2 regions of the Paenibacillus sp. FSL P2-0136 genome follow, and region 1 is predicted to be linked to the other one. Evidence: a T-box and tRNA genes for the amino acid it is inferred to sense, from the RefSeq annotation. Region 1 holds a T-box; the other holds one or more tRNA genes.

Region 1 (15,978 bases):
GTATTCCTCCTCTCATAGAGAATCGAACAGTGGAGGAGGGGGTTCTTCCAGCGGTGGCGGCTCTGGCCGGCACTCCTCTGGCTCTTCCGGTGGTGGAGGAAACTCCGGAGGTGGCGGCAGCGCAAGCAGCGGTGGCGGCGTGGGCAGACACCGGTGAGCCGGACACACTAACCCGTTAAGGGTTAGGCATTGTTCGTCAACATTCTGAAGTGTAACACGCATAGAATGGACAAGAAGAGGAAGCCGTGCAGGGATGCGCGGCTTCTTTTCAAAAGCACAGTGCAACTGGAAAGGAAGGATTGATCTTATGAGTAAATCTACACTTGTCCGCCGGATGAAGTCCGAAGACATTACATGGATACATGAAGGGCTGGCCCCGCATGATGTCAGCAAACCCGTAGAGTATATTGAACATTGTTGGCAGGAGAACGTAGAGAATAAACGTCTTACGCTATTAGCCTTCCATGAGAATCTGTTTGCAGGCTGGGGACATATCGTGTATACCTCACACTATCCTTATTTTGTAGAGAATCACATCCCTGAGATCCAGAATCTTGATGTGATTCCTACCTTGCGGAAATGCGGCATTGGCAGTGTGTTGATGGACGCTCTCGAAGCAGAAGTGTTCGCAACATTCGATACGATTGGAATCGGGTTTGGACTGTATGACAGCTACGGTACGGCCCAAAGGCTGTACACCAAACGCGGCTACATTCCGGATGGCCGGGGACTCATGTATGACAACAAGCCTGTGGTTCCTGGAAGTCAGGTGCGGGTGGATGATGAGCTTATTCTATACTTGACAAAATCAAGGTAGAGCACGAATTACCATTACTATAGCGGCAGTCAGGGATATTAATGTCCGGGCTGCCGCTATTAGGTTTCTTTAGATTTTTCAGCATCATAGCGTGCCAAAAATTCAGAAACTATTTCAGGATTTGTCATAAGCGCCACCGATTCATTCTCTAATTCCTCAGCCAGCTCATCGTCGGTCATGGATACAAAGAAGGTAATGTCCTCTTTGGTTTGATTATATTTTGTGAATAAATCGTCCTTGGTTTCATTAACAGCCTTGGCAATGATTTTGACCATTTCATCTTTATATTGGTATACATTATCCTCTGCATATAAAAAACGGCTGATATGATTGAAATGCGAATGCTCACCATATTGAAATTCGGAAATTGCCCATTTGTAATAAAGCTCTGTTTCAGCATCATCACATAAGCCTTCACTTGTCATATCGGCAATATGTCTGGCAAGTGATTGCTCTGTATTGACAGCAAGGAACAGAGTGACAAAGTCGCTATCGGTCCCGACTGCGCAGACATATACCTTCTCATGTGCTACTTCGGCCAATATAGCTTCAAGGTCAGCCACCAAGCCCTCGCGAATCCGTTGTTCAAATTCAGTAAGAAAAGCGTTCATTATAACCCTCCTTATATTACGATTAAGTATGACTTCACTTATAGAATAGTGGCGTTGCGTATAGGAATGCAAGCACCTGTCCTTATTTCCGGTTTGCGTCCGTAAGCGCATTCTCCCGGATCGTATTCAACTCCTCTGCACTGAACAATCCGCTCCGATACAGATTAACGAACTCGTCCGACACACTCTGGTCAAAAATAATCATATCATCAGTGTTCACCGTGACTGTGACGCCATAATCATAGAGCTTGCGGATGGGATGTGACGCATAATTGGCCACCCGGGAAAGCAGAACATTGCTGGTAGGGCAGATGTTAAGCTGGATATGATGGTCGGCAAGCCACTTCATCGTCTCCGGTGATTGTGCGGCTGCGATGCCATGCTGAACCTGATCGAGCTCCAGTTCCTCCACAGCTTGTTTTACCAGATCAGATGTACCAAACTCCCCAACATGCGCTTTGAGAATTAGCCCTTGTTGCTTCGCCATGCGGAACACCTGCTTAAATCCGGGAACGGCAAACTCATCGCCAAAGATATCGAGGGATTTAAAGTAGTTATGTTCCAGATATTGTTCGAGCATCTCAATGGTTTCTTGAATCGGCGTATGGGTGAGAAAAGCAAGCTCCGGGACAAAATGAATCTCTGGTGCAAACCGCTGGTGAATGCCCTGGATGGTCTGAATCAGTGTTGCTATAGAGCCGTCAAACCATTCTTCTTCCCCCATCGTCACACTCATATGCAGCAATTGAACACCGTCTGACTTCGCTTGAACAAAGGACGCCTCAATACGCTTCTCATAACCGATTCGCCCAGTCAGTAAAGGCTTGATATAGCGGGCATTCCACCGGTTCATCTCCCCAAGATCCTTATATGTTGGACATTCCGGTATAGCCGTACCGCACCAGGCACTTATATACCGTTTGTTGCCTCCCCGGGTGATATGGTTGTGCAGATCGCCTTTAGGTATTTGCCGGATGCTGTCCAGATTGTTCTGCTCCAAGGCTGTGATGAATTGCTGTTTCATGCCGCTGTCCTCCTATGTTTTAATTGGGCCGGCCTGCGCTTATATGAACTAGTTTACAGTTTCTGGACAGAGTTAAACAAACTGAAACTTTTAAATCAGAGATTTCGTCTATCATGGAAGTTGTGAGTTTATAGACTTAACCATTATCAGTATGTTAGGGAGGATTTCAGAAGTGAGCTCTTTACCACAACGTTCAACTGTCCGCAAGAAGAAGACACCGGCGCGCAAGCGCAAGAAAAGAGGGTTCTTCCGCACACTCTTCAGGGTGTTCATGGTCTGTTTCATTCTGGTTATAGCAGCCGGAGGCTGGCTCTATTTTGCACCGTCAGCCCAGAATACGCGCTTCCTGATCGCAGATACGCTGATTACAACTCAACACCGGCACTGGGCCAAATATATTATCGGCGAAGAGGAACTGAAGCACCGCGTCAGCGATTATACCAAGCGCTTCGAGGAGATGGGCGACGAGGTAGATACCCATGAGATCAAGCCTGAGCCTGTAAAGGAAGCGGAGCATACACCGCTCGTCCAGATTGAAGAAGTCACGGGCAGCGGGTATAGCGGCTATGTCATGATTGTGAACGATCCCAAGAAGGTTCGCCTGGGTGTGCCTAGCAAAATCGGCTCCGGGGAAAAGGTATCCAGCATGGTGGCGCGGACAGGGGCTATCGCCGGGGTGAACGGCGGCGGCTTCGCCGATCCGAACTGGAAGGGCAATGGCTTCAAGCCGATCGGGCTGGTGATCTCGCAAGGGAAGCTGTTCTACAATGGACTGGGCGGCAAGAAATCCACACAGATTGTCGGCATCGATAAGGAAGGCAAAATGGTCGCCGGTAACTACACTCTGGATCAGCTCAGCAAGATGGGGGTGCAGGAGGCGGTTTCTTTTCAGCCACGGATTATTGTGAACGGTAAAGGCCAGATTAAGAATGCCGCCGAAGGCTGGGGCATCGCGCCAAGAACGGCTATGGGCCAACGGGCGGACGGTGCGCTCATCTTCGTAGTGATTGACGGGCGGCAGCCGGGCTACAGCATCGGGGCGAACCTGTATGATGTGCAGCAGATTATGCTGAAGCATGGGGCGGTCATCGCGGCCAATCTGGACGGGGGATCTTCGACGGTGCTGGTGAAGGACAATGAGATTGTCAACAAGCCCTCTTCGCAGTATGGAGAGCGTTACTTGCCGACGGCATTCCTGGTATTCGATGACCCCGAGAACGCGAAGATCAAGAATATCTGGGAAGGGCTGGACCCGGCCAAGATCGACGCAGGCAAGAAGCGCACCCAGTAACATACGCTAGGTTCCCCTGCTTCATAATCAATAGTAGATCAGACGCGGCAGGTGTGCTAGGATAACAAGTAAATTCTTATTTTGCTGAACCTGCCAGGTGAAGTCCATGATCGGAGGGGGAAAAGGTTTGACTTTGCAGCAGCTCCGCTACGCAATTGAGATTGCGAACAGCGGCTCTATGAATGAAGCGGCCAAACGGCTATTTGTGTCGCAGCCCAGTCTCTCGAATGCTATCAAGGAGCTGGAGAACGAGCTTGGCATCACGATTTTCGAACGGAATAACCGTGGGATCAGCATCTCGGCGGAAGGCATGGAATTCCTGGGCTACGCCCGGCAGATTATTGAGCAGACTGAATTCATGGAGAACCGCTATACCGGTAAGAAGCGCAGCCCGATCTATTTCTCGGTATCTACACAGCATTATGCGTTTGTTACGGATGCTTTTGTGAAGCTGATGAAGGAGAGCAAGGTGCAGGAATACAATTTCAGCCTGAGAGAGAAGCAGACCTATGAGATCATCGAGGATGTGCGTACCCTGCGCAGCGACATCGGGATTCTGTATATCAACGAGAGCAACTACAAGATCATGAACAAGCTGTTCAGTGACGGGAACCTGAAGTTCACCCCGCTGTTCAATACGAATCCGCATGTATATGTGCGGGAAGGGCATGTTTTGGCTGCAAAAGAGAGCATTACGGCCGAGGACATTCATCCGTATCCTTACATTACTTTTGAGCAGGGGGATAACAACTCGCTGCATTTCTCGGAGGAGATGCTTAGCTTCACGCAGATTGAGAAGAATATTAAGGTGACGGACCGGGCCACACTGACTCATTTGCTGCTCGGAAGTGATTCGTATACCGTGGGGACCGGGATTATGGCCTCTGAGCTGGATGATGCGGGGCTGATTACGATTCCTTTTGACAGCAAGGAAGTATTCTCTGTCGGCTGGATCGCCCACAAGGACCGCAAACCGAGTGAGATTATGTCTACATACATTGATATTCTGAATGATCTGGTGTCGGGTAATGTTTTCGAGCTTGAATCTTTCTTACTATAAGAGCAGGAGGGACGTATGAGCAGTCCAGTGATCGGATCGACAAGAAATGCACCGCCCTTCCGTTACGACATTGTCGGGAGCTTCCTGCGTACAGAGGAGATCAAGAATGCACGCAACCTGCATGCGGAAGGTGAGCTAACTGCGGGACAGTTGGCGGAGATTGAGAATATAGAGATTGAAAAGCTGCTGCAGCAGGAGAAGGCGCTTGGGCTGAAGGCTGTGACCGATGGCGAATTCCGCCGCTCCTGGTGGCATCTGGACTTCTTCCTGGGGATTGAGGGTACTGGAAAGATCACTCTTGGCGGTACTCCCGGCGCTTCCAAGGAGCAGACGAACCGGGCGGAGAGCTTCAGAATTACCGGTAAAATCGCCTTCGGGGACCATCCCATGGTCGCGGAATTCCGTACCTTGCAGCAGATGGCCGGAGAGACGCTGGCCAAAATGACGATTCCATCACCCTCTTTGTTTCATTTCGTGCAGGAGTATAACGGAAACGAGATTTATTCCGATACCGAAACGCTGTACGGAGATATCATTCAGGTGTACCGGACGGCGATTCAGGCCTTCTATGATGCCGGTTGCCGTTATCTGCAGCTGGACGATACCACCTGGGGGACGCTGTGCAGCGGCAGACATCGTGCTCATCTGCGCAGCAGGGGCGTTGACCCGGATCAGTTGGCAAAAGATTACGTCCGGCTGATTAATGAGAGCATTGCCAGCCGCCCGGCGGACATGACCATTGCCCTGCATGTATGCCGGGGCAATCTCCGCTCCACCTGGTTCGCCGCCGGCGGGTACGGGCCGGTCGCCGAGGAGCTTTTCTCGAATACGAACGTGGACGCGTTCTTCCTCGAATACGACAACGAACGCTCCGGCGACTTCGAGCCGCTGCGCTTCATCCGGGACCAATTCGTTGTACTGGGACTGGTGACAACCAAGCATGGCGGCCTGGAGAGCAAGGAGCAGCTCATCGCGCGTATTGAAGAAGCTACACAGTACGTAGACATCAACAAACTGTGTCTTAGCACACAATGTGGCTTCGCCTCCTCGGAGGAAGGCAATATTTTGACGGAAGAAGAGCAGTGGGATAAGCTGCGGCTGGTGATTGAAACGGCGAATGAGGTTTGGGTGTAGGTTAGTGGGGAGGATTGCCGGGGGGCGATCCTCCTTTTTGGCGAGGGAGCGCTAGGCAGCGGGCTGTGGCGGATCATAGGTGGATTTCCTCCACTTGCTGATTAATGAACGGACTTTGCCGGGACAACAGTTGGATAAACGACACTTAATTTCTCCCATATTCCGCTGTAGCGGCATATCCCGATCCAGTAGTTGCTGTTTTTCCATTTGTTTACCTGAAACTATTAGAAACGAGGGAAATAAGATACGTTATTCCATTTGTTTGCTGCGGAGGGTGGGGTTGTTCTGTGTGCATGTAGTTGTAGTCTTCTTCTTTAACCATTCTGTACCAACCGTAGAGATTCCCTCTACAGTATAATGTTGGGAGCGGATTCAAGACTGAGGCTATATCTCTGGAGGGAATATCATGGTTATTGAACTACGACCTGTATCGGTCGAGAACTGGTATGATTGTACGCAGTTAAAGGTGAAGCAGGAGCAAGAAAGTGTTTTTCCTGCGCCTGTGGTGTATTGGATTGCAGAAGCGAAATTTGTACAAGAGTTTGAACTGCGGGCTATCTATTCAGGAGCTGCAGTGGCCGGATTTATTGTCTTTTGTACAACTCCCGATGAGGACGGTAACTGCTGGATACCAGCCCTTATGATTGATGAACATCATCAAGGACAGGGTTATGCCAAACAAGCCATGGGAAAGTTAATCGAGCATATGCGAAATGAAGGGTGTACCCGATTAATGATCGGACATAGACCCGACAATCAGATTGCCGGGTCGTTGTATGAGTCGCTTGGATTCCAAAAGGTCAGTGAAGAGTTATGTGACGGTGAGGTTGTGCGTTGTTTGGAGCTTAATCAATAATAGGGTATTAACTTCTATCTCACTGTTGCTGCGGAAAATTTCAAATTTGACATGCTTATATAGTACAATCTAGGTTCAAGCTCCTCTCCGGTGTTGGGGTCTTTATATCTCATTGTGATTAGGAGCTTGTCATGATATCTCGAAATATTAATCATATAATACCTTTTGTCATCAGCATTAAACGTAGTTTTTCTAATTGTGCCGTTTGAGTAACTCAATAGATATAAGTCATTTTTTTGTCCAAACGATTGATAAAATAAACCTGAGAGTTCACTTTTTGCAGATTCTGAAGACATTTCAAATTCCGGATTAACCTCTATAATAGGGCGCAGAGATTTATTGTTTATTTTTCCTAAAAATCTTGTAATACTAAAATTCGCATAGTAGATATAATCGTTTGTAACAACAAAATTAGATACCCCTTGACGTAATTCACTCTGTGTCGCATCCGTAGAATTGGGTGAAATCGTCGACACATCAACGCTATTCTGGAATTTCATATCATGATCGTATACATCCAGAAACAACTTTGATTTACCATCCGAGTCTATTTTTAATCGTAATAATGAAATTGTATTCTCGTCAGATGTGATTTGCCGGATGGCTTCACCTGTATTTGCTTTGTCATCAAAGTCGAATTTCTTAAGAATCTTTCTCTCCTTCGTTTCTGAATTATATTCTTCTAACTCAGAACCGCCAGCAGCGATTACTCTAACCATTAATAATTTGTTGCCCACAGCGGTCATACTGTTATAGGGGAATCCGCCTGTTTCAGAAAAAACAACGGACATAGTATTGTTCTTTAAGTCTATTTTATAGAGACGAAGTGTTCTGCTTGTAATATCCGATATCTCACCAGTTGTGACAAACATGTATAAAGAGTTATCGATAATGGTTGTATCATTCTTAGCTTCATATGACCAATGTTTAACTGTACCTAGTTTTATATTTTCTTTTGTTTTAAAAATGTAACGATAATAATCCATTTCGGATATTGAGTCAACAGACCCCGTTGGGATCTTATTGTAGATGATACTGTCATCGGTTAGCACTAACGCTCCATAACGCTCGATTTTTCCGATTATTGTATTGTTGATGTTATAAATTGAAATGGCTTCATTTGAAACCGTAGTATTGGGGGGCAGTGTTTGTTTCAAATCTTGTGTTTTTTGATTTTTGGCATGGTCATCACAACTACATAGTATCAGTATAAAAATCAAGCCAAGTAACCCTAGTATTCTTTTCAAACAAACCCTTCCTTTTCGTAGAAGCTCTTTCTATATGAATCTACTATATCATCCTTAATTAGACAATGCTTGTAATTAGATTCTTGTGATCTAGTTAATGAAAGCTTAAACGGCGGGTACCTTGTATTCATACTGACATAACCTAAAAATGGTGATTAAATATGGATTTATAAACAAATGTGTTTGAAAAGAATGAAATAAGAATTGGAAATAGGCTGGCCAAGCTTTTATAAGTTTCTGCAAGATTATTTTGATCTAAGTAATTGACACCGCCCTCCCTGCCGAAGTATTATTGCACATAACAACTTACAGCAACAAGCGATGAAGAGAAGAGTAAGCAGGCGGCAGCGTTCACAGAGAGCTCCAGAGTGGTGAAAGGGAGCAGCGAAGCGCCTGATCTGAAAAAAGTCTCCGAGCTGCATAGGGAATTGGGCACAAGGGTCCAAGGATGGTATGCCGGGTTCTCCCGTTACAGAGATAGGGTATAAGCGTCATGGCCGTACCCGAAGAGGCGGATCAGGCAACTTGTCCGTGAACAGAGGTGGTACCACGAAGCTTATCCAAGCTCTCGTCCTCAAGATATTGATCTTGAGGGCGGGAGCTTTTTTGCGTTCACAGGCGGGCAGCTCCGAGCGCAGTCAAGCAGGCTCCAAGTAAGATTCATACTATCAGTAGAGGTGATTCATTGTGCATTGGGCAGAAAAAATTGCAAACCGGTTAATCGCGGAGCATCCGCAGCGGCAGACGTATGTATGTGCATCTGGGATCAGTCCGTCCGGGTCCGTTCATATCGGGAATTTCCGCGAGGTGGTAACGACTGCATTTGTGGCGAAGGCGCTGCGGCGGGCGGGGAAGGAGGTGCGGTTTATTTTCTCGTGGGATGACTTCGACCGGTTTCGTAAAGTTCCGGCCCATATCGATCCCGGCTTCGCTCAGTATATTGGGCTGCCATATTCGAAGGTGCCTTGTCCGTATGGCTGTCATGCTTCGTATGCGGCACATTTCGAGTCGGAATTCGAGCAGGCGCTCCAGGTATTTGAGATTGAGCCGGAGTTCATTTATCAGAGCCGGGAATACCAGTCAGGCCGTTATTATCCGCAAATTCTGCACGCCCTGCGCCGCCGGGGAGAGATTTACGATATCCTGATGTCGTTCAAGACAGGTGGGAGTTCAGCGGATGAGCGGGCGGCATTCTATCCCATCCATCTCTATTGCGGGCAATGCGACAAAGACTCGACCACCATTCTGGACTACGACGACACGGCGGAGACCGTGGCTTACCACTGCGGCTGTGGTCATTGCGATACTGTACATATTCCGCAGGCGGACAATATCAAGCTGCACTGGAAAATCGACTGGCCGATGCGCTGGCAGCAGGAGCAGGTCGTATTCGAGCCGGGAGGCCGGGATCATTCGTCAGAGACAGGAAGCTATAATGTGGCTGCGGTAATCGCAGAGCAGATCTACGGGTATTCGCCGCCCATGTATGAGCCATATGAATTCATCAGTATTAAAGGCAGTTTCGCCAAAATGTCCAGCTCCTCCGGGCACAATTACACTCCAGATGATCTGCTAGAGGTCTATGCCCCTGAGAACATCCTGTTCCTGTTCGCCAAATACCAGCCGAATGCCGCCTTTCATATCGGGCTGGATGAGGATGTGCTGCGCAACTATGCGGAGTTCGAGCGGTATGCTGCGGGAGCACGGGCAGGCACGCTAACGGGCGATCTTGCAGGTGCGCTGGAGCTGTCTCTGCGAAGCGACTCCCCGGTGAGTGCTGGAAGCAACGTTAGCTTCGGCCAGGTAGCCAGTCTGCTTCCCTTAATCAACTTCGACAGGGGAAGGCTCCGGGAGATGTTCAACAGAAATAATGTGGAGATTGATGAACTCCGGCTTCAGAGGGTGGCGGACCGTGCGGAATACTGGATTAGGAACTGGATGCCGCACAAGCTGGTGACGATCCAAGCTTCGCCCAACTATGCATATTATCACTCCCTTACTGGAGTGGAACTGAGATGGCTGCGGAGCTTGTGCATTCTGCTGCGGAGCAGGGAGCTGGACGAGACGCAGCGGATGACCGAAATCTACGCCATTTGCCATCATGAAGACAAAAAGACGATGCGCATCCAACAAAAAAGACTGTTCACCATCATCTATCAGCTGGTGCTTGGTGCAGAGGAGGGGCCTCGTCTGCCTTGGCTGATTCAGGCAGCCGGAACGGAGCGGATGCTGAATTTGCTCGAATTGTGAAGGAGTGTGGACTGCCCTTTACGGGATAGATCGAACAGAGGTATAATATACAAGACTGTTTTTAATCAAATGTTGGAAAGCGAGCGGTAACGATATGGGTCGTAAATGGAATAATATTAAGGAAAAGAAAGCATCCAAGGATGCGAATACAAGTAAGGTCTACGCCAAGTTCGGGGTAGAAATCTATGTTGCAGCGAAGAAGGGCGAGCCTGATCCGGAATCCAACCGGGCGCTGAAGGTCGTTCTGGAGCGTGCCAAGACCTACAATGTACCGAAGGCGATTATTGACCGTGCCCTGGAGAAAGCCAAGGGCAGCGGCGATGAGACTTACGTTGAGCTGCGTTATGAAGGTTTCGGTCCAAGCGGCTCGATGATTGTAGTCGATGCGCTCACGAATAACGTCAACCGCACGGCTCCGCTGGTCCGTTCCACGTTCAGCAAGAACGGCGGCAACATGGGCGTCAGTGGATCGGTTACGTATATGTTCGATCCGACAGCGGTAATCGGGGTAGAAGGCAAATCAGCGGATGAGGTGATGGAGCTGCTGATTGAAGCAGACCTGGATGTCCGCGATGTGCTGGAAGAAGACGAGGCGGTAATCGTGTATGCTGAGCCGGATCAGTTCCATGCGGTACAGGAAGCCTTCCGCGGCGCGGGAATCACGGAATTCACCGTAGCCGAGCTGACGCTGCTCCCGCAGAACTATGTAGCTATTCCTGAAGATGCGCAGGCTCAGTTCGAGAAGCTGATCGATGCGCTCGAAGAATTGGACGATGTGCAGCAGGTCTACCACAACGTGGATTCGGAAGAATAGAATAGCGGTAACTTGAATGAGCGGGCAAGCCGATTTCCAGGCTTGTCCGCTTATTCTTTCGTGTTGTTGTACAGGAAACTATAGTTTCCTCCTGTTGTGGACCCAATGTATGTGGAAAACAACATACAATGGCCTACCAGCTGGCGCATGGCCCAAATGTATATGAAAAACAACATACAATGGCCTATCACGCTGGCACATGGCCCAAATGTATGTGAAAAACAACATACATTGGCTACCAAGCTGGCGTATGGCCTAAATGTATGTGGAAAACAACATACACTGTATTAGCGCGCAGGTAATCCCATTCACCCGTAAGGGTGATTTTGTTCAGTGAGAATGGAGAGGAAGAATTGGAATGGAAGTCTTTCGATTAGTCAGTGTGGTCCATGTATTTCTGATTAAGGACGGACAAGTCCTGCTGCTGAGACGGAAGAATACAGGACATCATGACGGGGAGTATGGATTGCCTGCCGGGAAGCTGGATGGCGGCGAGCCGCTGCATACCGCTGCCATCCGCGAGGTCCGGGAAGAATGCGGTGCGGTTATAGCTCCCGCCGATCTTACCCTGATCGGAACGATGCACCTGCGGACCTCCGGGGATGAGCGGGTGGATTTCTTTTTCAGGGCGGAGCAGTGGAGCGGAGAGATTCGCAACATGGAGCCTGACAAATGCGATGAGGTAAGCTGGTTCCCGGTGGATGCGCTGCCGGAGAATATCATCCCGTTCGTACAGGAGGCCTGGAATACATTCAGGGACGGCGTGTGGTATGCCGCTCACGGATGGAATTAGATTAGAGTAGCGGGGGGATGGCGCAGTAATGGAAGACTGGACGCTCAGTATGGTTCTTATATTGGTGGTATGCGGATTTTTGGCCGGATTAATTGATTCTGTAGTGGGCGGCGGCGGACTGATCGCGATTCCGGCGTTGCTGGCGGTAGGGATTCCGCTTCCGCTGCTGCTGGGCAGCAGTAAATTGGCCGGTTCGATGTGCTCGCTGACCAGCACCGCCTCGTTCGTGCGTTCCGGCAAAATCAATTTCAAGCTGGTGCGGACGCTGATCCCGCTGTCGATCATTGGAGCGATGGCCGGAACGCTGACTGTCCGTCAGGTGCCTTCCGAGTTCCTGAAGCCGCTGGTGATCGTGATGCTGGTGGTCATTACAATCTACACCTTGTTCAAAAAAGCCTGGGGAGACGTCTCCACCTTCTCTGCCAGCAACGGTAAATTACGTCTGGCGGGAAGCATGGCAGCGCTCATAATCGGCTTCTATGACGGGTTCTTCGGCCCGGGAACGGGGTCGTTTCTGATTTTCGCTTTTCTGATGATGGGGTTTGAATTTGTCACCGCCGCAGGCAACGCCAAAATCCTGAATTTCGCCAGCAACATCACAAGCCTGCTTACATTCATTGCCCTGGGCTCTGTCAGTTACACCCACGGGCTGATTCTGGGGATTCCGATGGTGATTGGAGCCATTGTCGGCTCCCGGATGGCGATCCGCAAAGGGGCAGCGTATATTCGGCCGTTATTCATTACAGTCACTGTCATATTGATCGGCAAGCAAATATGGGATACGATGCATTAAGCACAACTAATGGAGTGGATGAGATGGAGATCAAGCTTATACATAAGGAAGAAGTATGGAAGCTTAGGCATGAAGTGATGTGGCCTGAGCGGGAGCCGGATTATATTAAGCTGGCAGATGACGATCAAGGCAAGCATTACGGGCTGTATGTGGGGGAGCGTCTGGTTTCTGTGTTATCCCTCTTCGTCAACGGCACAGATGCACAGTTCCGCAAATTCGCTACCCTGGAGCTGGAGCAGGGCCAGGGCTATGGCAGCAAGCTGCTGAAGACGGTTCTTGCGGAAGCGGAGAAGGCGGGGGTGCGGCGGATTTTCTGTAATGCCAGAACGTACAAGGCAGGCTTTTACAAGAAATTCGGCATGCAGAGAACGGATGAAGTGTTCAGCAAAGGCGGCAAGGATTACGTGGTCATGGAGAAGTTCTTCGGACCTGCAACGGACGCGAATGGAGGAGCTTAAGGGATGACCAAGAAGCTATATTATGATTCAGCTTATATTCAAGAATGGAGTACCGTGATCACTTCCGCGATAGAGCGTGAAGACGGGAGCTATGTGACGCTTGCGGAGACGACCTTCTACCCGCACGGCGGCGGACAGCCCTGCGATACGGGTACCATCGGCGGGATTGCTGTACTGGATGTGGTGCTGGAGGATCAGGAGGTACTGCATAAAGTAGCGCAGCTTCCCGGGCAGACTGAAGTAGACTGCGCCATCGACTGGAGCCGGAGATTCGACCATATGCAGCAGCATAGCGGCCAGCATCTGTTGTCGGCGGTATTCCGCGAGCTGTATCAGGCACTGACACAGAGCTTCCACCTGGGCAGCGATTATGCCACGATTGATCTTGATCTGCCGGAACTATCTGCGGCGCAGCTGGCGGAGGCTGAACAAGAGGTGAACCGTCAGATCTATCTGAACCGCGCAATTACCAGCTACTTCGTGACCGCAGAGGAAATGGCCAAGCTGCCGCTGGTGAAGCTTCCTAAGGTAACGGAGGACATCCGGATTGTCGAGATTGAAGGTGTTGAGCATAACGCCTGCGGCGGCACCCATGTGTCTTCGACAGGGGAGATTGGGATGATCAAGCTGCTGCGGTCCGAGAAGCAGAAGGGCAATATCAGGATTACCTTCAAATGCGGGAGCCGGGCGCTTGCGGAATTCAACGATCAAATGCAAATCCTGAGTCTGTTGTCGGCCAAATTCAATACGAACAAGGACGAAATTATGGACCGGATCAGCAAATGGGAGCAGGAGCAGAAGCTGCTGGTAGCAGAGCTGGCTGCCGTGAAGGAGCAGAACGACAGCTATCTGGCCCGGGACCTGTTAGCTTCTATGGAAGAGGGCAGCCGGGTGCTCACGCATATGTCGGACGGGAGAACGCTTAAGGATCTACAGAGTCTGGCTGCGAAGCTGACGGCGTTGACCGACCTTCCGGTGCTGCTGCTGAGTGCGGCGGAGAATAAGGCCGTACTCGCGCATAGCGGCTCTGCGGAATTCTCGTGCGGGGCATTTTTCAAGGCTCATCTGGGCGGATACCAGGGCAAGGGCGGGGGCAGCGACAAGCTGGCTCAGGCCGGATTCCCGGCATGGGAAGACACACTGGCATTTTACAATTTTGCTAAAGGGCAATTCTGAGGTAGGGCAGTTAAGGAGCTATGGAGCGTTTATTCCGTAGCTCTTTTTGCTGTTTTCATAGGGTAAGCAAGGATTGGACCGACTTAAGGATTATTTAACATTTGAAGTCTTATAATCAGGACAGAGCTTGACGAAGGGAGAAAATTAACGTGTTCCTGACTATTCTAAAAAAGGATTTGCGGCGTAAAAAGGTGATGAATACCGTTCTGCTGATCCTCATCATCCTGGCCTCCACACTAGCCGCAAGCAGCTCCAGCCTGATGTATTCCACCTCCAGCGCCTTGGGCAGCTTCATCGAAGCCAGCAAGGTGGCGGATCTTAATATCACGCTGGCCAATGACCCCGTCTATAACTCGGCAGTAGAAGACTGGGTCAAGCAGGAAAAGAAGGTGGAGACAGCTTATACAGAACGGCAGCTCAATCTCTTACTGAATCAGGTTACGATGCCTGAAGGCCGCAAGAGCTTCTCGGGAAATGTAAGCTTCGTGCTGTCCGCCATTCCTGAGCAGGTGAACCTGGTCTTCGGTGAAGACAATGAGCGATATTCACTTCGCCCAGGGGAGATCGGTCTTCCGGCCAGCCTGATGCTAAGCAGTGGTATCGTACCGGGAGAGCAGCTGAAGCTTAAGTTCGGTGAGATTACGAGAACGTTCACGGTGAACGGTTACTTCAAGGATGCGTTCATGGGGGCAGATCTGCTGGGACTGAAGCGCCTCATGCTGTCAGCAGAGGATTTCAAGGAAATAGAGAAGCTGGTGCCCGAAGATAAACGGATGAATCTATGGAGCTTCGTGGCGGCACCGGGTGTAGCGTCTACTGAGATATCATCTTCTTTTGCGAACAGTGATCTGCCCATCAGCTTCGAGGTGGATAAGGCGCTGGTCAAGATGACTTATATGACGGACCGGATGATCTCGGCCATGATGTTTGCAATTAGCGTGTTTCTGATCTTCATTGCTTTTCTGACCCTGCGCTTCACCATTGTCTCCACTCTGCAGGATGAATACAAGGAGATTGGCGTTATGAAGGCCATCGGGTTCAGGAACCGGGCGATCAAGCAGCTCTACCTGACAAAATATACAGGGCTGGCCTGTCTCGGCGGCGTTCTCGGACTCGGCATCAGTCTCCCATTGACTGCGCTGATGTCCCGCAAAACCTCGCAGTATATGATTTTACCCGGAGGCAGCACCAATATAATGATCTCGGCGCTTAGCACGGTGGTTATGATCGCATTCATTCTGCTGTTCTGCTTACTCTGCATGCGCAAGATTAACAAGGCCTCGGCCATCGATGCAATCCGGCAAGGCCAGACCGGCGAACGCTTCAAGGCATCCCGGCGCATTCATTTACACAAAAGCCGTTTCCTCCGGCCCCCGTTCTTCCTCGCGCTGAGCGATGTGCTGAACCGGCTCAAGAGCTACACTTCGCTGATCCTGACGCTGATCCTAAGCTCCGCGATCATTCTGATCCCGGTCAATCTGACCAATACCATTGTAACTCCTAAGTTCCTGGAATATTTAGGTACAATTGGTGCGGATTTTTATAGCTCAACCGTCGTGGCAGAGAAACCCGTTGAGAAGATCCAACAGGACAAGGCACTCCTGTCCAAGCGGCTGAAGGATCAGGGCTTCGAGGTCACGCTTACAGCGAATTA
Region 2 (15,978 bases), 1.2 Mb from region 1:
GTTGGGGAGTAAGTAGCGGCCAGCATAATCAGGAACAACGTCCCCTGGCGGGCGGGTGATACCGCCGATAGCGCTGAGCCACCTTCTGCCGGACCAATGTGGTCGGTTTTTCGACCACATTGGACTCACTCGCCTCACGCTGGCCCAATGTGGTCGGTTTTTCGATTACATTGGGCCCACTCGCTCCACGCCGGACCAATGTGGTCGGTTTTTCGACCACATTGGACTCACTCGCCTCACGCTGGCCCAATGTGGTCGGTTTTTCGATTACATTGGGCCCACTCGCTCCACGCCGGACCAATGTGGTCGGTTTTTCGATTACATTGGGCCCACTCGCTCCACGCTGGCCCAATGTGGTCGGTTTTTCGATTACATTGGGCCCACTCGCTCCACGCCGGACCAATGTGGTCGGTTTTTCGATTACATTGGGCCCACTCGCTCCACGCTGGCCCAATGTGGTCGGTTTTTCGATTACATTGGGGCCACTCGCTCCACGCCGGCCCAATGTGGTCGGTTTTTCGATTACATTGGGGCCACGTGCTCTCGTGGCAGCCTATAGCTTCAGCCGCACACAAAACAGCCCTTCCCCGTCTAAGACGGATGGAAGGGCCGTTTGTGCTGTATTTATTTTATTCCGCAGTATGATCTACAGATGCTGCCTGGATGCTGCCGAATGCCCAATAGCTTGCCGGGACATCTGCCCATTTCTGGGCTGCGCTGGTCAGAGGAGCGATCTTCAGAGCACGGTTGATGATGGTTACGGCTTCCGCACGTGTTAACGTCTGGTCTGGACGGAATGTTCCGTCCTGATAGCCGGTAATCATCCCTGCCTGAGACATCCGCTCAATAGCGGCCTGCGCCCAGTGCCCGGCAATATCACTGAAGCCAGCCGCATGGTCTTGGGCACTAGTGATCAAGCGTGACAGGATGGTCGCCATTTCGGCTCTTGTAATCGTCTGGTTAGGCTTGAAGCTGCCGCCCCCATAACCTTTCATGATGCCGCTTCGCGTCACTTGACCGATTGCTTCTGCCGCCCAGTGTCCGGCAGGAACATCGGAATACGCTACACCAGCAGTGACTGCGGAATGGCTGAAGGTGCGGGCAATGATGCTGGCCGCTTCTGCCCGGGTGATGCTGTTGCCTGGCTTGAAGGTACCATCGGCATAACCCGTCATATACGCCTTCACCTGTACCGCAGGATCTTGTGCAAGTACAACGGTAAAGGTACTAAATTTGCTGATGCTAAATTGAATGCCTGACTTTCCGGTCTGGCCGAAAGGTACGATCTCTCCCTTGACCAATTCTTTGGTGCCGTCGCTGTGCTCGATGAAGACCGCCAGTGCCTTCAGTTGCTCCGCCGTTAACGAAGAGTTGCCAAGCGGCAATACTAGTGTAACCGGACGGCTCTGCAGATTGGTCTCAATCGTTACCGGACGGCTTACCAGCGTAACTGTTGCACCGCGGGATACACTTTGCACCTGGGCTTTTGCAAGGGCTTCAACCTCTGCGCTCTGTTGCGATGTCTTCAATGGAACAAGGTTGAAATAAATGTCTGTACCGAATCCGGCCATCGAGCTGCCTGGCACCTTCACCTCAGCATTCACTGTGAATAGGTCCAGCATGATCTGATTGTCAGCAAATTGCTTGCTGGAAGCTGCCGGAATCGTCAATCTGGTTCCAGCCACCTCATCATTCTTATCAGGCACGATGATTCTGGCAATACTCGAACCGGCAGCCTTAAGCTCATTGACCGCGCGGATGGCTTGTTCCAATGTGAACGTAAGGGTATCACTCTTCACACCGCTCGCATCCTTGGTGCGGGTAATGACAACGGAGGATACCATGGAGCCTTGAGCAGCCCCGTTTTCAACGTTTGCGTTAATACTTTCTGTCTGAGGACTTGGTGTTGGAACCGGAGCCGGTGCTCCTCCCCCTGATCCTGAACCGCCGCCCGGTGCCGGTGTAGGAGATTCAGTTGGCGTGACTGGAATAGGAACTATTGCGAAGCTCCAGAGCTTACTATCCGCAAGTCCTGCATAACTGTTACCTGCTTCATCTGTAAAAGCACCCGGTTGTATAAGCACGTAATAGCTGCCGCCCTGCTTCAGCAGGCCGTTCGTGTTGATGCTGACGGTTGAGTTCGCAATCGAAACTAGCGTCTTGTCGTCCGCTTTAATCGACTTAACGACTTCACCATTCTCTGCATTTACAATCTCAATATTGCCTTTTCCAGCAAGCACATTCTCGTTAAAAGTCAATGTGAGTGCAGCCGATACAGGCACATGCGTTGCATTGCCTGCCGGACTGTAAGAGGTCACTACAGGCGCTGCTGTATCTGGCGCACTGGTGGTCACAAACCGCCAGGCGTTAATGCCTGCAATACCGGCATAGCTGTTGCCTGCATTATCGGTGAATGCTCCTTCAGAGACCCGCACAAAGTAGCTGGTACCATGCTCCAGATTGGCAGCCGGATTAATGGTGACCACATTATTTAGAATGGTTACCATATCCGAAAGTGTTGGAATCGTCAAGACCGGATGATTATCATCTAAGCTGCGGAAAATCTCAATAGTACCCGCCGCCGCCCGTACATTTTCGCTGAAGGTAAGGGTCAGATTCGCGTTAACTGCTATTTCTGTGGCCCATGGCTCCGGCGAATAGGTAATCACCGTTGGCGAGATCCGATCGGGTGCATCTGTAGTTGTGAACTGCCAGACTGTGCTCTCTGCATTGCCGGCATAGCTGTTGCCTGCGAGATCAGTAAATGCCCCGGCTCCAATCTGTACATAGTAGCTCGCACCATACTTCAGATCATCCGTAGGATTAATCGTCACTACATTGCTATGGATAGTTACATTCCCTGAAGTCGCAGGAATCGTCGCTGCCGGTGTATGATTCGCACTATTGTAAATGACGATATTGCCTGCCCCAGCCTTTACATTCTCGCTGAAGGTAAGGGTCAGATTAGCATCTGTTGCTACATCCGCTGCCCCATTTACAGGCGTAAAATGCTCTAATGCAGGAGCTGTCGTATCCGGCGCAGCCGTTGTGGTGAAGTGCCACGTGGTGTCGTCTGCGATACCGGAGTACAAGTTGCCGGATAGATCTGCGAAAGCATCTCCGCTAATCTGTACATGGTAGCTTGTACCATATTCCAGATTGTCAGCCGGGTTAATCGTGACTACATTGTTCAGAATGCTTACGTCCTTCGCAGCAATGGTAGCCGCTATTTGGTCAGACGAGTTGTTGTAGATAACAATACTGCCTTCCCCTGCTTGTACATTCTCGCTAAAAGCAAGCTCCAGGTTAGTTCCGATAGCTACCTCTGTTGCCCCATTCATAGGCGAGTATGTGCTTACGATTGGCGCGGTCGTATCCGGTTCGCTGGTGGTACTAAAGCGCCAGGTTGTATTGTTAGTGATACCGGCATAGCTGTTGCCCGACATATCCGTAAATGTACCATTATCAATCTGGACATAATAGCTTGCACCATAATCCAGATCAGCCTCGGGGTTAATCGTTACAACTTTGCCGTCAACGATTACTTCATCAGAACCAACAGGGATCGTCACAGGAGGAACTTCGCTGTTCGTGCTGTTGATTATCTTAATTTGGCCTTCACCCTTCTGTACATCCTCATTAAAGGTAAGAGTAAGGTTGGTGCCAATCTCTTCATTCGTTGCTCCATCTTTAGGAGAAAAACCACTCACCACCGGCGGTGTAGTATCAGGTGCTTCTTCTGTTGTGAACTGCCAGGTGTCCTTGTCCGAAATACCTGCATAAGAGTTAGCGTTGTCTGCTAGATCTTTGAAAGCTCCTTCATCGATGTTTACAAAGTACGTAGTACTGTACTTAAAATCATCATACGGAACAATGGTTACCACGTTATCCTTAACCGTGACATTCTCTGAGTTAACCGGAATTACCATTAGGTTTCCTTCGTCCATACTGTCATAAATCACAATGTTGCCGCTATCTGTCGTTACATCCTCACTGAAAGTGAGCGTCAGATTTGTGTCAATGGCTACTCCTACCGCCCCTGGCACAGGAAAATAATCACTTACAGTCGGAGCTTCCGTATCTCCTGGTCCGGCAACTGTCGTGAAACTCCACTCAGCCGCTGCGATTGCTGCATTTCCGCTTGCACCGTTAGTGAAAGCATTCTCGTCAACTGTAATGGCATATTTAGCCCCTGCATCAAAATCCTTACCCGGATTAATCGTTACCGTATTGGTAGCTGGATTTACTGTTACTCTGCTGGCGTCATCCGCCGGGATGGTTTCAACCGGGGTAGATGTATCCGCAGCCTTGAAAATATAAATATTTTCAGTTCCCGCCTCTACCGGCTGATTAAACATGATCTCCAGATTTGCATTTACTTCTACATCGGTCTCATCATTCCCTGGAGTCAGACTGAGGACCCGCGGGATGTTAGGAATGACATAAGACATAATGATCTCTCCGGAATCACCCGCTGCAATAAATTGATTAAGAACTTGATAAAATACAATGCCGTTAAGATTAGCAGTTGCGTTTGAAGTCTCAGGCTTCCATGTCTGCCCCAGATCACTAGTGGAGAACACTTTCCCGCTATCTCCTGCGGCCATAAATACGCTGTTTCCGAAAGTTATTCCATTCAGGTTCACTTTCGACTCAAGGACCTTTGCTGCGCCTTTCGAACTTTCCGGAGAAGTAATAATAGTTCCAGACGCACCAACCGCTACGAACATTCCGCCGCCAAAGGTGATTCCGTTCAATTTGTTGGTTGTTTTACTTGTCACCTTGGTCCAATCAGATCCATCTTTGGACATTACCACTGTACCGTTATCACCCACCGCTACAAACTTACCGTTACCGTAAGCCACAGCGTTCAGATTCTCATTAGTGGCTGAGAATACGATCTCCCAGTCAGGGCGATTGTCATTTTTGATCATAATCATTCCTGAATCGCCGACTAGAACTAATGTTCCATCGCCGTAGCTGACTCCATTCCAGTTAAAACCGGCGGAGCCATCGGAGGGTGTCCAGGACACGCCATCTGTTGACGTTAGGAGGATCCCATTGTCACCGACTGCAACGAATTCGCCGCCTGCGCCCTTATAAATAATACTATTTAAATCCTCGGTTACATCAGAATCACGAACAGCCCATGTCGAAGGGCTGCTTGCGGTAACAATACTTCCTGCTTCCCCCACTGCAACTAAAGTATCTGAGCCTATAGCAACTCCGTTTACGTTGATGCCGTCTGGCAGCGGACCAACATTGTCCCAGCTTGCCTCACCATTGTCCGTTGAACCCGCATATACCGGAAAGGCTCCGGTCCAAACCAAGCTGATCACGAGTAACAACGAGAAATATTTTTTCAATCCCTTACCCTTAAACAAATGTATCGTTCCCCCTTGTTCATTCATCCTGTGCGCTATATTGCAAGTTCTGCTGGAGTCTAGCATCTGCCCCCTTAGAAAATTTCATTTCTGCGCCCATTCTATCAGACAGCTCTAAACAAACTCTTAACAATTCTCGACAAAAACCGATTCATCAGGACCTAATTGGGGTATAGCTCTAAAAAAAATGAAAAAACAGCGATTTTCTAACCTCTTATCAAAAAAATTGTCTAAACCCAAAAAAGCGCACGGAGCTTTCGCTCACATGCGCAATTGTGGTTATATTTCCTCGAAAATCCCCTTGGCAACCTGTATCGCCGATGCGGCACGCGGCCAACCTCCATAAAAGGCGAGGTGAGTCATTGCCTCGATCAATTCTTCTTCGGATAGACCGTTCTCCAGGGCCAGACGGATATGAAAGGGCAACTGCTCGGTAAGTCCACCGGCAACCAGGGCCGATATCGTCAGGAGACTGCGTTCCCGAAGCGATAATTGTTCCCTTCTCCATACCTCCCCAAAGAGCACCTCCTCCGAATAGCGGGCGAACGAAGGAGCAATGTCTCCAAATGCTTCAAGAGCATTCGATGCAATTCTCCGATGCTTCATTCCAATACCTCTCTTCCTTATATGAACATTCATTCAATCATCTGTGCGATGCCATTGCCAAACGTCCAGTCCTCGAATTCTGTATCGACCAGCACGACGAAGACGTCTTCTTTCCTGATGCCCAGGGTGCTCGACAACATTTCGGCCAGCTTGCTGTAAAAGCCCTTTTTCTGCTCCTTGCTTCTCCCGGATTTCAGCGTAATTTGAATAAAGAGCAACCCATCACTCCGCTCTATGTTTAAGTAATTCGGACTGTAATAAAATCCGCTAGCTTTATGGGCATGAAATACCTGAAAGAAATCATCTTGCGGCACGTTAAAATATTCCCTTAGAGCACTCATAATTTCGCGGCTAATGATAGGCAGCTGTTGGTCATCGTATTTGTTCTCCAAGTAACTGACTCTGACAAAAGGCATGTTATTTCACTCCTTTACTAGTGTAACTTCATTGTACTCCCCGCCTCTTATTCTGTATAATTGAATTAAATGATACATAAATTCAAATTATCCGATGGAGATATCTGCTAATGGACCTAAAAGAACTAACTACATTTCAAACCGTCCTGCAAGAAGGAAACTTCTCTAAAGCAGCCGCCAAACTGAACTACGCACAATCCACAATCACCAATCAGGTTCAACGTCTGGAGAAGGAAGTGGGCATCAAGCTGTTCAAACGGGGCTGGGATTCTGAGCTTACAGCTTCGGGGCGAATATTTGCCGCTGAGATCGACAGTCTGATCCGACATTGGAACTATGTTGCGGACCAGGCAAAAGCTCTGCAAAAAGAGGAGATCGGAACGCTCAGGATAGGAGGGCTGGAATCATTGACAGAGCAGATACTACCAAAGTCACTGCTGCGGTTCATGGAGCATAAGCCTAATGTATCCTGCCATTTTGTGATCGGTAACACCGCTTCGCTCTCACATGCCCTGCTTCAGAATCAATTGGATTTTGCCATCTGTGGAGAGCCTGTTGACCTATCTTCCTATCACTTCGAACCCTTGTATCAGGAGCGGATATCTTTTATCGCAGGGAACAACCACCCTTTGGCCGCAAAAGATGAGATCGCTTTCGAGGAATTGCTTGGTTATCCAATCATTGCCGGGGGAGCTACCTGTCTATATCATTCCCAATTATCGAAGCAGTTCTCCCGGTACACCGAAACTCCCTTTCTGCATACCGTAAGTCAAATCTCTGCCATTGCGGGCTTCGTCCAGATGATCGCTTCTATAGGAGCCGTCCTCGAATCTACGCCGTTACCGCCGAATGTGGTGAGACTCCAGGTCACGCTGAAGGAAGCCTCCATTCCCGTAGGCCTGCTGCAATCACGCAACGATGAGTATCTCTCCTCATCCAAGAAGCTTTTGATGCAATTTGTAAAAGAGGAGCTGGAGTCTATTCACAGTTAAGGCAGGAAGAGCAGCGGGGATGCGAGCAGCACTGCAGTGATAAAAATGAGCTGAATCCCTACGCGGACCGCTAATTTCGGCACAGGCTTGCCCCCGATTGTCATATTCATGCGTGCTGCATAGATATTGGCGGGGAGCATGGCAATAAGAAGTAAAATCAGACACACAGAAGCAGCTGCTGAGAAAGCGGGCAACAGGATGCCGATAGCTCCGGCAATTTCAAGCATCCCGGTAACCGTCACGATCCATTCTTTCTGCGGAAAAAAAGGCGGCACCATTCTTACCAAATCGGAGCGCCGCCGTCCCCAGTGGGCAGAAGCTCCGAGAAGCAGCATCACAGCTACAGCCCACTGAAGGGCGGTTTGCCAGTCATTCCAATACGTCAAGCCTAGTAGACCTATTCCCCGGAACAGTAAAAAGGATACGATAAGCGCTATAAAAGGAACCATTTGACCTCACCCCTTCTTGTTACTTCATATTGCTTCATCTCAATTCTTCAGAATACCAGCCATAAAACCGGATATTTCTTTCGCAGAAAGGGTCCCGGAAGAGGCGCGCAGGGACGCCCGCACACGCAGACCTAATGACAGCAGAACGAACAGCTCCGCCGTCTCATCAGGGTTCACCGTTTCTTTAATCACCCCGTACTTTTGCCCCGTGATAATCCACTGCCTGGAGACCGACACCGACCGCTCATGAAAATGCTCAAGCACCTCCGCTACCGCCGGTTCATTCTCCTTGCCCAGCAGGTATAGAAGCACCTTGTTAGTCGCTTCATGGCTGTCTTCCAATCCGGCAAGACTTCTGGCGATGGCATGCATCGGCCCGTCGAAGCTTTTATCAATGCTGCCTCTTACTTCCTCCTCAAAACGATCATTCACAGCGTCAAGACGCTCCTCCAGCACCCAGGCAAAAATCTCATCCTTACTCTTTACATAATGGAATATCGCACCCTTAGATAATTGCGATTGCTCCATAATATCCTTTAAGGTGATGGCATGACAGCTCTTGTCCCGCAGCAATTCCTTCGTTGCATCCAACAACTGCCGGATGGTCTGCTTCCGCCGGTCTGCGTTCTTCATTGCTATTCTCCTCTTCTGCCTTACATAGTTAAGATTGGGTTAATTTAAAATATGATTACTGTTGATTATACATACCGACCGTTGGTTTGTAAATTAGTGTGTAAATAAAAAAAGGTTCGGAATGTTTCGGATAACGTGGATTAATTCCTCCATCATTTCTCCGGCTCCCGCACCCGTGATTTTAATACCTGTCCGATTTGGATCGTATATCCAGTTATACCTCTTCATCCTCTTCATCTTCATCAAAACCGCTATATTGATCCGGTGCCTCTCCCTCGATCTCCGTGACCATAGGCAGTTTTTGTCCCGGCTTCACTTCAGTCTCTCCCAGATATTGAACAATCATTCTCCACTCATCGCCATAATCGAATAGGAGCAGCATCTTTTGTTTGGGGGTATGAAAAACTTTACTGATTTTCGCTTTTTGCACTCCAGGAAACCTATCCCCCGCCCCCACATCAGCAAATGATTCATAGCCTTCCTCAGAGCGTGTCCAGTTTTTGAGATTATCATAGAATCCAAAGGCATGATCCAGATCAAAATCAAAAGATTCAATCGTAACTGCCGCAAGATCGTACAGCGACGCCTTTGCAGAAATTGCAATCTTCCGGGTAGGCCGACCACGCACCGCACCGTTCCAGTCGCTTAAGGTTACTTTGAATAATCTGGCTTGTTCATTCATGGTCATCGGACTCTCCCCTTTTATCAATTCATTCTTCCTCACGCATTCTCCGAACCTCATTGTACAGTTTTTTTGCTTCATTAGGCGTCAGTATACCTTCAGATTCCAGAATATCGTCAATTGAATAGTCATCTTCAGCTAGCTCACTAGTTGTTTGTTTATCCATTCTTTTTGGCACAAGCATGTTTGATTTCAGCCTCCTATGAGGATTTAAGGATAATATACATGCAAACAATAAATAAAAGAAAACAAAAATATAAATCCTCTATAGTATACTGCACGATTAGAACCTCTGTAACTACTTATTGATTCCTGGATTTGTAGCGCTATAATAAGAAACATAGGTTGTGAAGCACACGCCGCTTGTAATGCTCTGCCCCTTCCGAGTTAGATTCTTGGAGAGGGTTGAGTATTGAGGCGGCTTTTTTGCGGGAAAAATAAACGCTAAGTTGAGCGTTCGAGGAGGAGTACGGATGCCGCGATTTGAGCAGCAGTACGAGGAATGGTTAGTTAGCAATCTGAAGAATGAGAGCAACCACAGGCGCAAGGAGCTACTTAGCAAAGGATTAGGACACGGAACAGTTGAATTTCTCCGCAAGGTATGGTTTCCGGCAATCGGTAATTTCGATCATTTGTTTCCAGAATGGGAAGTGCGTGATTTCAATAACGGGTACCGCTATCTGGACTTGGCTTATATACCTGGAGATGCAAAAGGCGGGATTGGGATTCAAGGCTATGGACCTCACGCCAGAGATCTGGATGTCAGACGCTTCAAGGATCTATGCCGCCGGCATTGCTTACTGGCCCTTGATAGTTGGACTTTTCTTCCTATTGCTTATCCTTCGATTATCGAAGAACCCAAGCAATGTCAACAGTTGGTGTTGTCTTTTATCGGCAAATTCATTGCGACGGATGTTTCTTCCACATTAACTTGGCTGGAAGCGGAGACCCTTCGTTACGCAAGACGTCTGCTCAGGGCATTCACACCTTTCGAGCTTGCTAAGCATCTCAGGGTAACGGATAGGCACTCCAGACGAATTCTGCATCATTTGGTCGAACAACAGTTACTGGATGTGGCCGGAGGACAGCAGCGTTATCGGACATATCAGCTTAGAGTTTAACGTATGTTTAGGAGCATGAATTATAAAGCTGATATGGTAAAAACACTTGAATTCCGTGGCTGTGAGCGTGAGAAGTAGAGGTATCAATCAGCTGTAACGGACCGAGGCGCACCTATTTCTACAAAAAGCACAATTTTCCCAAGCTTACGGACTCAGATGGCGCTATTTACTAGATTTCATCTCATATATGGATGGTGAAAAAGCAATAAGCGCGATATGGTCCGTTAGCCCTTTTAATTATGCTGAATAAAGAACATAAGGGCTGTGGGGTCCGTAGCAGTCCTTTAGACACATTTTGAACCGAAGGATATCGATGGAAACCATATTTCGCAGTTGGGGTCCGGGGTCCGGGGTTCGGGGGTTCACGGTTCGGGGGTTCACGGTTCGGGAATAGACCTCAACTCTTGCTTATTCCCCCACTTAATCATCCGTATCCCCTGAAACAGCAAAAGAACGGCATCTCTGCCGTTCTTCATGTGATGGACTCTCAGGGGCTCGAACCCTGGACAAATAGATTAAGAGTCTACTGCTCTACCAACTGAGCTAAGAGTCCGTATGAAATTGGTGGAGCCAAGGGGGATCGAACCCCTGACCTCATCGCTGCCAGCGATGCGCTCTCCCAGCTGAGCTATGGCCCCATATTTTTTACAATTTTTCCAATTTAGAATTACATTATGTATTCTAAAATCTGATCTGAGCGAGAAGCTCAAGTCGCTTATTCATCAATGTGTTTCGTAGGCGACTTCTATATAATACAGAAATCTGCTTTCAGTGTCAACACTTTTCCGAAATTAATTTTGATACAAGACGCTCCACCCGGGAGCTGACCTCTCAACCTCAAGGCCAGCCCCACTACCCCAATCGAATCCTTCACTTCTAAACGGCAAAGCTTACAGCCCGTCCAGCTCCTCAGTCTTGGACAGCAGTCCCTTCAGTTCCTTCATGAACATGTTAATGTCCTTGAACTGGCGGTACACGGACGCGAAGCGGACGTAGGCTACCTCGTCGACAGGGTAGAGCTGCTCCATGACCAGCTCGCCGATCTGGCGGCTCTCGATCTCGGCGAGAGCGATGCCGCGCAGGCTTTTCTCCACCTCAGATACGATGACCTCCAGGCGCTCTACAGGGACCGGACGCTTCTCGCAGGCACGGATCAGGCCGCGGAGGATTTTGTCACGGCTGAACTCTTCACGGCTGCCGCCTTTTTTGATCACAATCAGGGGGGTCTCTTCAATCATCTCGAAGGTGGTGAAACGGCGGCTGCACAGCTCGCATTCCCGCCTGCGGCGAATGGACTTATTCTCGTTGGCCGGGCGCGAGTCCAGGACCTTGGTATTGGTGTGGTCGCAGTAAGGACATTTCATAAGCTTCTTCACTTCCTCATCATTAGAATGGTCAGGCCCCGTCCCTTGATACACAAGGGCTATGCGGGCATCATTTAATTTCCAGAAAACACCGTTTATTTGTTGTTATGAATCTGACATGTCCGGCACATAATACAGTTACCAACCGATAGGAGGTGAACAGCAATGAGCCAAAATAACAACTCCAATAACCTGGTAGCTCCAAACTCACGCGGTGCCTTGGAACAACTGAAATATGAAGTTGCCCAGGAACTAGGTATCACCCTCTCCCCAGACGGATACCAAGGCAATAAAACTTCTTACGAAAACGGTTCGATCGGTGGTTACATCACTAAACGTCTTGTAACCCTGGCTGAACAGCAACTGGCAGGTCAGTACAAATAATACCTGCTCACACGACATAAGCTTGCCTAAGAAGTATCGAACGGCCTCCGGCCGTTTGATGCTTCTTTTTACATAACAGCAGCAGAAGTAACAAGCACCCTAGAACTCACTATAGAGCTCGGTGTATTGATCATAATAATAAATTACACGCTGTACGTAGTGACGGGTCTCACCGAACGGAATGTCCTTCACAGAGGCTTCTGTTCCGTCCCATTGCCCTTCATCCAACCAGCTCTGCACCTTACCAGGTCCGGCATTATAGGCGGCTATGACCGCTATACGGTTGCCGTCGAACTGCTTGGACAGCGTAGACAAATACCAGGTGCCCAGTTCAATATTGGAGGAGGGCTCTTCCTTCAGCCGCTCCAGCGACACTTCGGGGAGCTTGGCCTTTTCGAGCGCCCACTTGGCGGTATCCGGCATGAGCTGCATGAGCCCCAGTGCGCCTTTTTTGGATTCGCGGCCGGTCTTATAATTGGTCTCCACACGGATGATGGACGCCACCAGGAATGGGTCCATCTCATACGTCTGGCTGTGCTGGCGGATCTCTGCTTTATAATAAATGGGATAAAACCATGACATCCAGTTGGAGCCAAGAAACAGGATCGCGGTGAAGCCTATGAACAGCAGCAGCAGGACTCTTTTTTTGCGCAGCCACTTCATCATATCAGGCCCAGCCTGTCCCACAGACGTCCAACCTGAAGCTCGGCAGATTCAGGATCACCGCTATTGTCGATCACATAATTCGCTTTCCTGCGCTTCAGTTCAATATCTATCTGGGACCTCAGCCGGTCCTCAGCCTGTTCCAGCTTCATTCCGCTGCGCTCCATGAGGCGGGCTAGCTGCACCCTCCTCGGAACATAGACCACAATAATCTGATCAAACAAGGAATCCAGCTCTGATTCGTAGAGCAGCGGAATGTCCACAATGACCAGCCGGTGCGGATTCTCCTGTTCAAGCGTATACATCCTGTCCTTGATCTCCCTGCGTATTGCCGGATGGGTCAGGTTATTCAGTGTCTTGAGCGCCTCCGGGTCCCGGAAGACAATCTCGCCAAGACCTGCCCGGTCCAGCGAACCGTCAGGCAGCAGAATGCGGTCTCCAAAAGCCTCCACCGCCGCCGCCAGCACCGGGTGCCCGGGGAGCATCACCTCTCTGGCGATGACATCGGCATCCACCAGTGCAGCTCCCTTGCGGACAAACAGTGCAGACACGGTGCTTTTTCCCGAAGCGATGCCTCCGGTTAAGCCTATAATCATGTACTCACCTCATAATAACTTCATTATACCCATTACAATTAATAATATCGCGGGCAGCGCAGCGGCATGCTTCATCCAGTAGCTGCCTGATAATCTCAGTCCTGTCTTCATTCCCATCAGCAAAAAGGTCCCGCTGAATACAGCGATCATCAGCGAGGTGGACCACGGGCTGAATCCGAGCAGTGCCGCACCAAGGCCGGCACCGAAGGCATCCAGCGACAACGCGATCCCCAGGATCATAGCTTCCATGGAGGAGATGCTCCCCGAGGCATCCATATCGGCGGAAGAAGGCGTGCGGAGAATCTGTATAACCACGCCCAGATGGCGAAGCTCCAGCGAGAATACAGCCGGCTTCAGCTCTGCCTCAGCACTCTGTGCGGCAGCAGCCGTCTCCCTCCTGATCTCCTGCCCGGGCGCAGCCTCTTCCTGCTCCTTCTCCTTCTGTGTCAGCATCTGGAACAGGGACCAGCAGCCCATTAAGACGAGAATAACCGCTCCGACACTGGAAGCGGCATTCGGGGAGACTACCTTTGCCAGCAGCACGCCGACCTGCATAGAACCATAAATGACGACCCCTGAACAGAGCGAGATAATGATAATGGAGAGCAGGGGAATTTTCATTTTACGCAGTCCATATGTAATGCCTACACCAAATCCATCCAGACTAAGCGCAAACGCAAGCAACAGCAGTGACAACAATGGGCTAAGCACCCGCAATCCCTCCCGTGAAGAACCGGAGCCGGAGCTCCGATTCGCCATAATCAGCAATCTTCACACATTATATGGGCGGGACGGGCAGGAAGTGCCTGCCTTTATACATAACGGTTATAACTCAGATGTAACTAGCCTGGAAACGGGCTGTAAATGCGGCGCTGACTCTAAATAAATATTACAGAATCAGTACAGGTACCGGCTGGCAGCTGGGACAATAATGCGTTCCCCGTCCGCCGACCACACTCTTCTCAATCAGCGTGCCGCAGGTGGCACACGGCTGATCCTTGCGTCCGTAGATCTTGTGCTGATCCTGGTAGCTCCCGCTCTCCCCCTGGCCGTTGACATATGACTTCACGGAGGAGCCTCCGGCATTCACTGCTTCCGTCAGTGTTGCGACAATAGCATGATGCAGTCTGGCCAGCTGATCCTCCGAGAGGGACTTCGCGGTCTCCTCCGGGTGGATGCCTGCACGGTGCAGGGACTCATCTACATAAATATTGCCGATACCTACTATATATTCCTGATTGAGCAGTAGCGGCTTGATCTTGGTGCTCCGCTTAACGACAATCTCCTTGAACCGTTCCAGCGTGAAATCGGCATCCAGCGGCTCCTGCCCCAGCTTGTTCAGCGGCTTCAGCTGCAGATCCTCTCCCGGCTGGAACAGATGCATCGTCCCGAACTGGCGCACATCCGTATAACGCAGCTCCGTCCCATCTGTGAAATGGAAAATAACATGCGTATGCTTGTCCAGCAGCTCGCCCTCACGGTACACCCCGTAACGGCCCTCCATCCGCAGATGGGAGACCATCACCAGCCCGTCAAATACGAAACGCAGGAACTTGCCTCTGCGCTCAACCGTTACCACTGTATGGCCTGCCAGCATATGGGCAAAGGCCTGAATATCATCCGGGCGCTGAATGATCCGCGGCAGCCGGACGGTGACATGCTCTATCTGCTTGCCTGTAATTAACTCATTAAGTGTTCTTCTGACTGTTTCGACTTCCGGCAATTCCGGCATCATGGCTCACCTCCACTCCATTATACCGGATATCTGCCATGTGCGGGGAGCCTATTTCGCTTCGTACCAGTTGCTGCCATAACTTACCTCTGCCTTCAGCGGAACAGACAGCTGCAGCGCTCCGGCCATCACCTCGGGCAGCAGCTGCTTCATCTGCTCCAGCTCCTCCTCCGGCACCTCGAATACTAACTCATCGTGTACCTGGAGCAGCATCCGGCTCTTCAGGCCGCGCTCATGCAGCGCCTTGTCCATATGAACCATGGCCAGCTTGATAATATCCGCAGCGGTTCCCTGAATCGGCGTATTCATCGCCGTACGTTCTGCGAAGGACCGAAGATTGAAGTTCTTCGCATTGATCTCCGGCAGATAACGGCGCCGCTCCAGCAGCGTAGTCACATACCCCTGCTTACGGGCCTCGACTACGATATCATCCATGTAACGGCGCACACCTTGGAACACCTCGAAATACTGCTCAATGAACCGGGCCGCTTCCTTACGCGGAATGTTCAGGTTCTGAGACAGCCCGTAATCGCTGATGCCGTACACAATCCCGAAGTTAACTGCTTTGGCGGAGCGGCGCATATTGCTGTCCACACTCTCGGCAGGAACGCCGAATACATCCATGGCGGTCTTAGTATGAATATCCATATCCTCGACAAAAGCTTCCTTCATCCGCTCATCACCTGAGATATGCGCCAGCACACGCAGCTCGATCTGCGAGTAATCCGCCGCCAGAATCGACCAGCCCGGCTCGGAGGGCACGAACACCTTACGGATCTTGCGGCCCTCTTCGAGCCGGATTGGAATGTTCTGCAGGTTCGGGAACTGGCTGCTGAGCCGGCCCGTGGCCGCAATCGTTTGCCGGTAAAAGGTGTGTACCTTGCCGGTCTCCGGCGAGATTTCCTTCATCAGGCCTTCCACATACGTGGATTGCAGCTTGGCAATGGTACGGTATT

What was found. A T-box is a leader RNA that pairs with one kind of tRNA and senses whether it is charged. The one in region 1 lies ahead of lysS (lysine--tRNA ligase), so its partner is inferred to be a tRNA-Lys.
Region 2: it encodes a tRNA-Lys, which carries the amino acid that the T-box ahead of lysS (lysine--tRNA ligase) is inferred to sense. The anticodon was not compared.

Annotation. Positions count from the first base shown of each region.
Region 1 is NZ_CP150244.1:3,285,254-3,301,231, forward strand. It holds gene NYE26_RS13740 (TPM domain-containing protein) at 1-157, shown strand, start outside; gene NYE26_RS13745 (GNAT family N-acetyltransferase) at 308-817, shown strand; gene NYE26_RS13750 (DUF4303 domain-containing protein) at 877-1,428, opposite strand; gene NYE26_RS13755 (hypothetical protein) at 1,511-2,452, opposite strand; gene NYE26_RS13760 (phosphodiester glycosidase family protein) at 2,604-3,743, shown strand; gene NYE26_RS13765 (LysR family transcriptional regulator) at 3,871-4,803, shown strand; gene NYE26_RS13770 (5-methyltetrahydropteroyltriglutamate--homocysteine S-methyltransferase) at 4,819-5,937, shown strand; gene NYE26_RS13775 (GNAT family N-acetyltransferase) at 6,344-6,793, shown strand; gene NYE26_RS13780 (hypothetical protein) at 6,808-8,040, opposite strand; T-box leader at 8,353-8,619, shown strand; gene lysS (lysine--tRNA ligase) at 8,728-10,290, shown strand; gene NYE26_RS13790 (YebC/PmpR family DNA-binding transcriptional regulator) at 10,385-11,104, shown strand; gene NYE26_RS13795 (NUDIX domain-containing protein) at 11,463-11,897, shown strand; gene NYE26_RS13800 (TSUP family transporter) at 11,926-12,690, shown strand; gene NYE26_RS13805 (GNAT family N-acetyltransferase) at 12,714-13,148, shown strand; gene NYE26_RS13810 (alanyl-tRNA editing protein) at 13,152-14,324, shown strand; gene NYE26_RS13815 (ABC transporter permease) at 14,474-15,978, shown strand, end outside.
Region 2 is NZ_CP150244.1:2,081,417-2,097,394, reverse strand. It holds gene NYE26_RS08710 (TerD family protein) at 1-16, shown strand, start outside; gene NYE26_RS08705 (hypothetical protein) at 29-505, opposite strand; gene NYE26_RS08700 (Ig-like domain-containing protein) at 630-5,339, opposite strand; gene NYE26_RS08695 (carboxymuconolactone decarboxylase family protein) at 5,664-5,990, opposite strand; gene NYE26_RS08690 (tautomerase family protein) at 6,020-6,406, opposite strand; gene NYE26_RS08685 (LysR family transcriptional regulator) at 6,517-7,398, shown strand; gene NYE26_RS08680 (hypothetical protein) at 7,395-7,847, opposite strand; gene NYE26_RS08675 (TetR/AcrR family transcriptional regulator) at 7,887-8,480, opposite strand; gene NYE26_RS08670 (hypothetical protein) at 8,695-9,168, opposite strand; gene NYE26_RS08665 (hypothetical protein) at 9,191-9,346, opposite strand; gene NYE26_RS08660 (transcriptional regulator) at 9,636-10,283, shown strand; tRNA gene NYE26_RS08655 (tRNA-Lys) at 10,764-10,836, opposite strand; tRNA gene NYE26_RS08650 (tRNA-Ala) at 10,846-10,921, opposite strand; gene nrdR (transcriptional regulator NrdR) at 11,174-11,647, opposite strand; gene NYE26_RS08640 (alpha/beta-type small acid-soluble spore protein) at 11,813-12,031, shown strand; gene NYE26_RS08635 (lytic transglycosylase domain-containing protein) at 12,131-12,694, opposite strand; gene coaE (dephospho-CoA kinase) at 12,694-13,290, opposite strand; gene ytaF (sporulation membrane protein YtaF) at 13,300-14,001, opposite strand; gene mutM (DNA-formamidopyrimidine glycosylase) at 14,180-15,022, opposite strand; gene polA (DNA polymerase I) at 15,074-15,978, opposite strand, start outside.